DNA from 2 places in the Paenarthrobacter sp. NEAU-H11 genome. Region 2 is predicted to be linked to the other one. Evidence: riboswitches for the same ligand, from Rfam matches in the RefSeq annotation. Region 2 holds a riboswitch; the other holds the start of a gene.
The links. A riboswitch is a leader RNA that binds a small molecule or an ion and turns the genes downstream of it on or off. The one in region 2 is predicted to bind cyclic di-AMP.
Positions count from the first base shown of each region.

Region 1: it holds a riboswitch for cyclic di-AMP, as region 2 does, so the genes downstream of both, ACQ3DC_RS18010 (hypothetical protein) here and ACQ3DC_RS09355 (M23 family metallopeptidase) in region 2, are expected to answer to the same signal.

Region 1 is NZ_JBNZGA010000017.1:80,170-85,517, reverse strand. Features, by position in the region: gene ACQ3DC_RS18025 (phosphatase PAP2 family protein) at 1-754, shown strand, start outside; gene upp (uracil phosphoribosyltransferase) at 767-1,402, shown strand; gene ACQ3DC_RS18015 (glyoxalase superfamily protein) at 1,463-1,852, shown strand; gene ACQ3DC_RS18010 (hypothetical protein) at 1,868-2,563, opposite strand; cyclic di-AMP (ydaO/yuaA leader) riboswitch at 2,569-2,729, opposite strand; gene ACQ3DC_RS18005 (HAMP domain-containing sensor histidine kinase) at 2,825-4,351, opposite strand; gene ACQ3DC_RS18000 (response regulator transcription factor) at 4,359-5,099, opposite strand.
Region 2 is NZ_JBNZGA010000006.1:24,758-30,105, forward strand. Features, by position in the region: gene ACQ3DC_RS09335 (cold-shock protein) at 192-575, shown strand; gene ACQ3DC_RS09340 (DUF3027 domain-containing protein) at 582-1,136, shown strand; gene serC (phosphoserine transaminase) at 1,202-2,332, opposite strand; gene ACQ3DC_RS09350 (metal-dependent transcriptional regulator) at 2,613-3,305, shown strand; cyclic di-AMP (ydaO/yuaA leader) riboswitch at 3,449-3,666, shown strand; gene ACQ3DC_RS09355 (M23 family metallopeptidase) at 3,677-4,498, shown strand; cyclic di-AMP (ydaO/yuaA leader) riboswitch at 4,627-4,808, shown strand; gene ACQ3DC_RS09360 (C40 family peptidase) at 4,879-5,348, shown strand, end outside.

The sequences.
Region 1 (5,348 bases), on a different contig from region 2:
CTTGTGGCTGACCCTGATCATCGGCGGAACACTGGTGGTCACCTTGGCCCTGCTCGGTGCGGAGGTATACGCGAATGTAGTGGACGAGGAGGGGCTGGCCAGCCTGGATATTCCCGCGCTGGAATACTCCCAGTCGCTGCGGAATCCCGAGGTGGACGCCTTCGCCACCGGCTTTACCAACGTGGGCGGGGGGATCGGCATGCCCATTCTCGCCAGCATCCTCACCGCGTGGCTGACATTACTGAGCAGGACGTGGCGGCCCATCGTCCTGGTGGGCGGCGCTGCCCTCGTTTCCACAACTGCAACCACCCTCGGCAAGCGACTGGTCGGCAGGACCCGCCCGGACCATTCGGAGGCGGTGCCCCCCTATGAAACCACACCGTCCTTCCCCAGCGGACACACGCTGAACACAACAGTGGTGATAGGCGTCCTGGTCTATCTGATGTGCCTCCAGTTCCAAATCCTGTGGGCTAGGATCGCCGCGATAACGGCCGGAGCCATCTTCATCATCGCCATGGGCCTGAGCAGGGTTTTCCTGGGACACCATTGGTTGACCGATGTGATGGCCGGCTGGTTCCTTGGCCTTGCGTGGGTGTCCATGGTGATCCTCGCCCACCGGCTGTTCCACCTGATACGCCGCCGCGAGCACGCGGGCCCTGCGCCCACGTTTGAACACCCCGTCCTCCGCGAGGACCACACCGGGGAGCCGGAGGCCAGCGGCGAACGGCCGGGGAGGGGGCCGGCGGCCGGGTGATAGTTTTGACCAATGCGCACTCTCGTTGTGGACCACCCGCTGGTCGCCCATAAGCTCACTGTCCTCCGCGACAAAAACACTCCGTCCCCGGTCTTCCGGCAGCTGACGGAGGAGCTGGTGACGCTCCTCGCCTACGAGGCAACGCGCGAGGTCCGCACCGAGCCCGTCACCATCGAAACGCCCGTCAGCACCACCGTGGGCACGGCGTTCACCAAGCCCACCCCGCTGGTGGTGCCCATCCTGCGCGCGGGCCTTGGAATGCTCGAGGGCATGACCAAGCTCGTCCCCACAGCTGAAGTGGGCTTCCTCGGCATGGCCCGTGACGAGGAAACCCTGGACATCATCACGTACGCCGAGCGCCTGCCTGAGGACCTTACCGACCGGCAGATCTTCGTTCTGGACCCCATGCTGGCCACCGGCGGGACGCTGCGCGAAGCCATCAAGTTCCTGTTCAAGCGCGGCGCCTCTGATGTCACCTGCATCTGCCTGCTTGCCGCTCCGGAGGGACTGGCGAAGCTGGAGGAAGAACTCTCCGGCGCCAACGTCACCATCGTGCTGGCCTCCATCGACGAAAGGCTCAACGAGAAGTCCTACATCGTTCCCGGCCTCGGCGACGCAGGCGACCGGCTGTACGGCATCGCAGGCTAAGGACATCGCAGGCTAAAGCCAGGCCTTTCCTGTTCCCGGCCGCAGGGCTAGCCTGTGCGGATGGACTGGAAACTGGAACTGGTGTTTGTCCCTGTGTCCGACGTGGACCGGGCCAAGGATTTCTACGTCAACAAGGTGGGGTTCAATGCCGATTTCGATCAGCGGCCCACGGAATCCATCCGCTTTGTCCAGCTGACCCCTCCCGGCTCAGCCTGCTCCATCTGCATCGGGGAAGGGCTCACGGACGCGCCTCCGGGTACCGGCTCCAACCTCCAGCTCGTGGTCAGCGACATCCAGGCTGCCTACGAGCACCTGAAGGGCAACGGGGTGGACGTGAGCGAAGTGGACGTACAGGACTGGGGCCATTTTGTGTACTTCGCTGATCCGGACGGGAACCGGTGGGCCGTCCAGTACATCCCCGGCCGGGACGCGGGGGAGCAGCAGAAGTAGGTTACTGCATCCCGCCTAGTACCAGTTGTTCGACAAGTGGAAGTTCAGTGCACCACACGGCGACTGGTAGCGCTCCTGGATGTAGTTCAGGCCCCAGTTAATCTGCGTGCGGTAGTTGGTGAGGTAGTCGGCTCCGGCGCTGGCCATCTTCTCAGCCGGCAGGGACTGGACGATGCCGTAGGCGCCGCTGCTCGGGTTGGTGGCCGTGGTGGTCCAGTCCGATTCCTTGGTCCAGAGGGTCTGCAGGCACTGCATCTGGTCCGGAGCCCAGCCATAGGAAGCCAGCTGGCCTGCGGCGTACGCCTGGGCGCCTGCGGGATCATTAACCGCGACGACGGGTGCGGGCTCGGGTGCCGGGGCCGGAGCGGGTTCCGGCGCCGGAGCCGGTGCGGGCTCGGCAACGGGAGCAGGTTCGGCTGCCTGCGGGACAACGTTGATCTGCTCGGCTGCGGGCTCAGGCGCAGGGTTGGCCCGGATTTCGCTCTGCTCCATGCTCAGCTTGGAATGGGACTCCGAAGCCTGCGCCCCGGTGGCTGCCACGCGGGCACCCGTGTCGGTGGCCTGGCCCGCAGCGCCAACTCCAACAAGGAGGGCGCAGGATGCTGCCAGCAGTCCGGCGCGCCGGCCGACGGAGGGGAATTTGCCTGCTGCACGCGTGGAGCGTGCATCCGTGCCTGAATTCGGGCGTGGTTTTACAAGGAACTTGGACATAATAGATCGCCTCTCACACCTGCGGAGTTAGCTGTCGGGTTCGGATGAGGGCATCCGGCCGCACGGAAAAAACACGTGCAGGCTTAACCCCAAGGGCAGTCAGTGCCCGGGACGGTGGGTCCCCCGCCTCTGCCGTTGTTCAAGAGGAATCCGGGAAGTGGCAGAGCTTGGCGTCAACCCGGGATATGCGGCCCGAACGGGGACCGCACCCATTCGACGGTACAGGAGTTCAGCGCATAAGTCACATTTTGGTAACGGAGGTCACGATGACGGCGCGCCGCCTTGTGCCATTCCCCGCATGAGGGGTAGCCGCAGGGCGAACTGCGTGCGGCCGGGTTGCGACGTCACCGTTACCCGTCCGCCGTGGGCCTCAACAATGGACTCGACGATGGACAAGCCCAAACCGCTGGTTCCTTCAGCGGCGGACGCGCCGGGCGCGCTGGTCCCCGCACGTGCCGCGTCTGCGCGGGCAAACCGGGCGAAGACCTGGTCCACGAACTCCGGCGGTATGCCGCCGCCGTCGTCCGTTACGGTCACCACTGCGGCGCCCTCCGGCGTTTTCTCCACCCCCGTTACCACCGTGGTTCCCGGAGGGGTGTGCTTGCGGGCGTTGGAGAGCAGGTTCATCAGCACCTGCCGCAGCTGGGACGGATCCCCGTTCACCACCACCGGCTCGTCGGGGAGCTCCAGCCGCCAGGTGTGCCCTGGCGCCATGACCTTCTCATCGCTGACGCCTTCCACCACCAGCTGGGTCAGGTCCACCTCGGCAAGCTTCAGCGGCTGGCCCTCGTCGAGCCGCGCGAGCAGTAGGAGATCCTCCACCAAAGCGGTCATCCGTTCCGACTGGCTTTGCACCCGTGCCAGCGACTTCTCCCCGTCCGGAGTGAAGTTTTCCGTCATTCTCATCAGTTCGGTGTAGCCGCGGATGGCGGTCAGCGGCGTGCGCAGCTCATGGGAGGCGTCAGCCACGAACTGCCGGACCTTGGTCTCGCTCTTCTGCCGCGCCTGCAGCGCATTCGCAACGTTGTCCAGCATGAGGTTCAGCGCGTGCCCCACGCTGCCCACCTCAGTTCCAGGGTTGGAGTTCGACGGCGGGACGCGAACGGCAAGTGCCACCTCGCCGGCGTCCAGGGGCAGCTGCGAAACCCGGGTGGCCACCTCGGAGAGCTGTTCAAGGGGCTTCATGGTGCGGCGGATCAGGACCGTGCCCACCAGCCCGATCAGGAGCAACCCGCCCAGCGAGACGAACACGAAGGTCCACACCAGGGACGTCAGCGTGCTCTCCTTGGCGGCCAGGGGGAGCCCTGTGACCAGGACGTCACCGAAACTGGTCTTGACCGCAATCAGCCGGTAGTCACCGTTTGAGAGCGTGCGGTCAACGGGCCGGGCATCGGTGGCCAGTGCGAGCAGGACCTGCTTGTCCTCGGAGGACAGCGCAGAGCGCGTAGTGTCCGGGGCCAGGAAGCCGGCGCTGTTGACCTGGCCGTTGAGGATGCGGGCGTTCAGTGTTCCCACGCTTTGTCCGCGGGAATCCAGGGGGTCCCTGCCGTTGAAGCCGCCGGAGGGAGGCCGGCCGGGATCGTTGGAGCGGGCTGCGGCCTGGCTCAGCTGCTCGTCCAGCTGGCGGGTGAGGAAGGAGTCCATCGAGGCGTAGCTGGCTACGCCCACCGCACCGCAGATGGCGATCAACAGCGCCATGGCCAGCAGGATAAGGCGTGTGCGCAAGTGCCAGGTGGCGGGTTTGAGCCAGCGCCGGGGCTGCGGCTCCGCGGTGTGCACGGAGGTCATGGCGCGCCTACTCCGCCGGCTTGATGACGTACCCGGCGCCCCGCACGGTGTGGATCATGGGCGGGTGCACGGCGTCCACTTTCTTGCGCAGGTAGGAGATGTAGAGTTCCACGATGTTTGCCTGCCCGCCGAAGTCGTAGTTCCACACCCGGTCCAGGATCTGGGCCTTGCTGATGACGCGCTTTGGGTTCTCCATGAGGTAGCGCAGCAGCTCGAACTGGGTGGCCGTCAGCTGGAGCTCCTCGCCCGCGCGGGTCACCTCCCGGGTGTCGACGTTGAGCACAAGGTCTCCCACTACCAGTTCCGCAGTGTCCATGGCGGCAACTCCGGAGCGCTGGACCAGCCGGTGCAGCCGCAGCAGGACTTCCTCCATGCTGAAGGGTTTGGTCACATAGTCGTCGCCGCCGGCAGCGAGGCCCACGATCCTGTCCTGGACCGCGTCTTTGGCGGTCAGGAAAAGCGCGGGAACCTCGGGTGCGAAAGCGCGGATCCTGTTCAGGACCTCGACGCCGTCGAACCCTGGAATCATGACATCCAGGACCAGGACGTCGGGGCGGAAGTCCTTGGCCAGCTTCACCGCTTCCGGGCCGTCGGCAGCTACTGCCACGGACCAGCCCGCCATGCGCAGCCCCATGCTCATGAGTTCAGAGAGGCTGGGTTCGTCATCCACGACGAGGGCCCTGATGGGGGAGCCGTCCGGATGGGTGAGTTTGGGGAGGTTGTTTGTCATGGAGTGCGACGTGGCCATGGGACAACTTTCCGATTATTGGTTTAAGCCCGGCTATGGCATTCCTGTGACCAAGCTGTGAATCCCAGCCTAGCGAGCTGGATGCCGGAAATGCGGTGCTCCTGCGTGGCCGCTGCTGCGGGATTGCCGTCGCGCGGCAGTTTTCCGGGAAAATTTCTTGTCCGAAAACGCGGGCGGCTGGACACGCCAACAAGGCGGTGAGTGGGATTTCCCTATCAGTCCCAGTCTTGAATATTTTCGACCGGAAGC
Region 2 (5,348 bases):
GAATGGTGCTGAAGGAGGCAGCCGGAAGGTTGCACTGGGCCGTTGAAAGCGTCAATAGGGCGGTGGGCAGGATAACCTTGAGGGATAGACCAACACGGTCCGCAGCCGCCATACCTTGAACCCGCATTGCAGTGCGGATGCGGTGACGGCTGGCCGTGTCAGAAGACGTCAGAACGAAGAAGGTTGATTACGTGCCTACCGGCAAGGTCAAGTGGTATGACAAGGACAAGGGCTTCGGGTTCCTCGCAGGCGAAGACGGCCAGGAGGTATTCCTGCCCAAATCGTCGCTGCCCGAAGGCGTAACAGAGCTCAAGGCAGGCACCCGGGTTGAATTCGGGGTAGCCGACGGACGCAAGGGCGCCCAGGCCCTGGGACTGCGCGTCCTGGACAAGACGCCCTCGATCGCCAAAGCCAAACGGCCCAACGCCAAGGAACTCGCCCCGCTGGTCCAGGACTTGGTGACCGTGCTGGACAATCTCTCCGGAACCCTCTCCGCAGGCAAGTATCCGGAAGGCAACAAGGGCAAGGCCATCGCCGCTGCCCTGCGTAAGGTTGCCGACGAGCTGGACGTTTAGGCGCCGATGAACCCGGAAGCTGAACAGCCGGTGGCCGCCGCCCAGGACCAGGACGGTCCGACGGCGGGGGCTGCTGCCGCTGCCAACCCTGCGGCTGCGGGGGCCAAGGCCATGTCCAAGCGCCGCGCGGGAGTTCCGGTGTGGCGGACAGGCAAGCCTGATGCCTTCCTGGCTGCAGCCGTGGACACCGCCCGCACCGCCATCGAGGGCATCACGGCACCGGCTACGATCGGCCAACACCTTGCGGCCAAGAGCGAAGGCGACCGCCTGGTGACCCATCTGTTTGAATCGAAGCTGGCCGGTTACCTGGGCTGGCAGTGGTACGCGGTGCTCACCCGTAACTCCCGCTCCAAGGTCGTCACCGTCAACGAACTCGGCCTGCTGCCGTCGGAGGATTCGATCCTTGCCCCGGAATGGGTGCCGTGGGCGGAACGTGTCAGACCCGAGGACGAGCAGGAGCCGGATCAGGTGCCGGCCCAGGAGCCGGAACAGGGCCCGGAATCCGGGGAGGAAAAGCCCGGGGACGGTGGACAGCCCGGCGACGAAGCAAGGACTTCCTGACCACACACGAACGGCGCCGTCCGGGATGATCCCGGGCGGCGCCGTCGTACGTTAAGGCTGCCGGCCTACTTGCGCAGTTCGCCCACCACGTAGTCGATGCTCGCCAGCAGGGCAGAGACGTCGGACGGCTCGATGGCCACAAACGTGGCGATGCGCAGCTGGTTGCGGCCCAGCTTCCGGTACGGCTCGGTGTCCACGATGCCGTTGGCCCGCAGGACCTTGGCCACCACGGTCGCGTCCACTGAATCGTCGAAGTCAATCGTGGCGATTACGTTGGAGCGCTCGTCCGGGTTGGCGACGAACGGCGTGGCGAATTCGGAGGACTCCGCCCAGCTGTAGATGCGTCCGGCAGAATCTGCAGTCCGCGCCGAAGCGAAGTCAAGCCCGCCGTTCGCGTTCAGCCACTGCACCTGGGCGTCCAGGGTCACCAGGGTGGACAGCGACGGCGTGTTGTAGGTCTGGTTCAGGCGGGAGTTGTCAATGGCCGTCTGGAGGTCCAGGAAGTCCGGGATCCAGCGGCTGGTGGACTTGATCCGGGCCGCGCGCTCCAGTGCAGCCGGCGAGAACAGGCCAAGCCACAGCCCGCCGTCGGAGGCAAAGTTTTTCTGCGGGGCGAAGTAGTAGACGTCGCTCTCCGCCACGTCGACGTCCAGGCCGCCGGCTGCCGACGTCGCGTCAATAAGGACCAGTGAGCCCTCATCCGCGCCTGCCACGCGCTTCACGGGGGCGGACACGCCAGTGGACGTCTCGTTCTGCGGCCAGGCATAGGCATCAACGCCCGCCTCAGCCTGCGCAGCAGGGCGGGTTCCCGGCTCGGATTTGACGATGGAGGAGGCATCCAGGAAAGGAGCCTTGTTGGTGGCTGCCGCGAATTTCGAGCCGAATTCACCGAATGAGAGGTGCTGCGCTTTCTTCTCCACCAGGCCGAAGCTGGCGACGTCCCAGAACGCCGTGGAACCGCCCACGCCCAGCACCACCTCATAGCCTTCCGGGGCACGGAAGAACTGGCTCAGGCCTTCGCGTACGGACCCCACCAGGTTCTTGACCGGTGCCTGCCGGTGGGACGTTCCCAGGATGGTCTTCGATGCGGCGGACAAGGCATCGATCTGCTCCTGCCGGACTTTGGAGGGACCGGCGCCGAACCGCCCGTCCTTGGGCAGGAGGTCGGCGGGAATAGTGATGCTGGTTTCGCTCACAGGTGCTCCAATTTCGGCGTGGACGGGGTGTTGGTCCGGACGGATGTGGGTGCCAGGCAGTCGCGGCGACTGTGACTCGGGCCCTCCCTCATTCTGCCTGAACAGCTGTTTCAGCGGGAACCGGGGCCGTCATAGTCCAGACATTGAGACAGGGCCCCTGCCCGCGCCGTCAACTATTCGGACAAACTCAAAATAGGCTAAGCTTTCCAACGGACCACGCTGCATGTGAAGGCGGTACGGTGGGACAACGCAAGGTACTGCGCTCGAGGAGCTGAGCTGGATGACGGATCTGATCGACACTACGGAGATGTACCTTCGGACCATCTTGGAGCTTGAGGAAGAAAACATCGTTGCCCTCCGGGCCCGGATCGCGGAGCGGCTGCGCCACTCCGGGCCCACTGTGTCGCAGACCATCGGCAGGATGGAACGGGACGGCCTGGTGGTTGTCTCCGGAGATCGGCACCTTGAACTCACGGAGGTGGGCCGGAAGCGCGCCACCGAAGTCATGCGGAAGCACAGGTTGGCGGAGCGGCTCCTGGCCGATGTCATCGGGCTGGACTGGGCCTACGTCCATGACGAAGCCTGCCGCTGGGAGCACGTCATGAGCGAACGGGTGGAACGGCGCATTTACGAAATGCTGAACCATCCCACTGAGTCCCCGTATGGCAATCCCATCCCGGGATTGGCGGCCCTCGGGGGCGAGGCGCAGGCCGCTGCGGACGCGGCGGTCAGCCTGCTTGAGGCCATGAAGACCTACGGCCCGACGTCTGAGGTGACAGTCAGCCGCCTGGCAGAGCCGATCCAGGTGGAACCCGAGTTGTTGGTCCAGCTTGATGAAGGCGGAATCCGGCCCGGTGCCTCGGTCTCGCTGGAGCGGGTGGGGGAGTACATTTCGGTCCGCGTCCCGGGCATCGAAGGGGCCCTGGAGCTGCCGCCGGAAGTCGCGGCGCACGTCTTCGTGGCCGTACGCTAGGGACCGCTGGAGGCCTCCCGGCTACCCCAACGGGTGCCGGTTACGCAAAGATAACGGAATTGTTACTTTGGGACTTTTGCCCCTATAGTTAAACCCAAGCGTTGATACTAAAGCGTTACCTGATCTGGAGCCGAGCTCTGCCAGCGGATCAGGTGCACGAGTCATTACTGGCAGAGGCGGGGGAACCACAAACGGCAGCCGGGGGACTGCCTTGGGGTGAAGTCCGTCAGCAGCAAGCCTCTTCCAGTGAAGGATCCTCCGTGGATACCTCTGTGCCGAAGCTTGCTTACGGCGGACCGGGTCTTTGAACTCTCTGACCCGAATCCGACAGCTAACTTCGCAGGCTTTCCAGAGAGGAACCCTTCTTGTCCATGCAGACCCCCAGGGGACGCCGCCGCGCAGCGGTGCCCGCTTCGACGCCGCGGGTTGTTGAAGTCATCACCACGGAACGCCCCCGCGATCCCCACCGTGATGCGCGCCGCCGTCGTGGTCCCTTCCGCCAAGTCACCGAGTTCGCTGCTGCGAGCGGAATCGGCCAGAAGGCCGGAATCGCACTCGCAGCCACAGGCCTGGTGCTGACCGTGACGGTGCCGGCCACCAGCCCCGTGATGGCCACCGACGCTCCCGGTGTTACTCCGATGGCAGCCTCAGCCGTCACGCCGCAGCCGCAGATCTCAGCCGAGGCCGGTGCCCAGATCGATTTCAGCCGTTCCGCCGTGGTCACCCAGGCGGATCCGGACGGCAAGCTCAAGCAGCTTCTCAGTGCCCAGTCCGCCGGCTCGGTGTCACGTGCTGCCTCGGCAGGAAGCCTCGGCGCTCCACTGGCCACGCTGACCACAGCGTCCCCCTTCGGCTACCGCGTCAGCCCGATCACCGGTGGCTCAGGCGACTTCCACCGCGGCCAGGACTATGTGGCCCAGTGCGGTACGTCGGTCTTCGCTGCCGCCACCGGTACCGTGACCTTCGTGGGCTGGCACCAGTTCGGCGGCGGAAACCGCGTTGTGGTGGACCACGGCAACGGCCTGGAAACCACGTACAACCACCTCTCCTCCTTCAGCGTGAGGGAGGGGCAGACCGTCTCGCGCGGGGACGTAATTGCCCTTAGCGGGACCACGGGCGCCTCCACGGGCTGCCACCTCCACTTCGAGGTGCAGGTCAACGGCGAAGTGGTCGATCCGACTGGCTGGCTGTAGTCAAGTGACGGTGAACTATCAGATGATCGTGACTTGCCGTGACCTGAATGTGACATTCACTCAAAACTGCTGTACCGTCTAACTCGCGTCAACTTTTCCGAAGTTGACGCTCTTGTGCGGATTGCCTAACTCTGCCACCGCTCAAGGTCCGTTCGCATTTCATCGTCTGGCAGGGGCGGGGGAACCAATTTTGGTCTTGGCTTTGGCTAAGACCTTGGGGTTAAGTCGCAAAACTTCCTTGGAAGCAGCGCGGCCGGGTGACTCCCATCCGAATCCGACAGCTCACCTCGCAGGCATTGGGAGAGGCTACCTTCGTGTCTTCACGCAATAATTCTGCGCGCCACCGTGCGCAAACGGTTCGTACCAACCCCTTGGACACTATGTCCAAGGCTGTTAGTGCCAATGCCGGGACAGTAGGTCGCCAGGCTGCCGTTATCGCCGCAGCTTCCGGTCTTATCCTCAGCATGGGCCTGCCCGCCAACGCAGCGGACACCACCGCTGGTGTTTCCGCTTCCACCGAGTCCGGCTCCGCGCAGGCTGCCCTGGCAGTCACCGCAGCCCCCACGGCCACCGTGTCGTTCGAGCGGCCCGTGGTCAAGACCACTGCCGCCCCGAAGCCGGAGCGGGTGCGCCCACAGTCCACCGCCACGGAAACGGGCGCAGCGTCGAGTTCGGAGTCTGCAGCGGACAAGCTGGCCAAGACTGTCTCTTCCGCTTCCACCTCAGGCATTGCTGCCATCGCCTACACGGGCATTGGCAGCCCCTACGTCTGGGGCGGCACCAGCCCGGTCACCGGATGGGACTGCTCCGGCTTCACCCAGTGGGTTTACGCCCAGGCCGGCATCAGCAT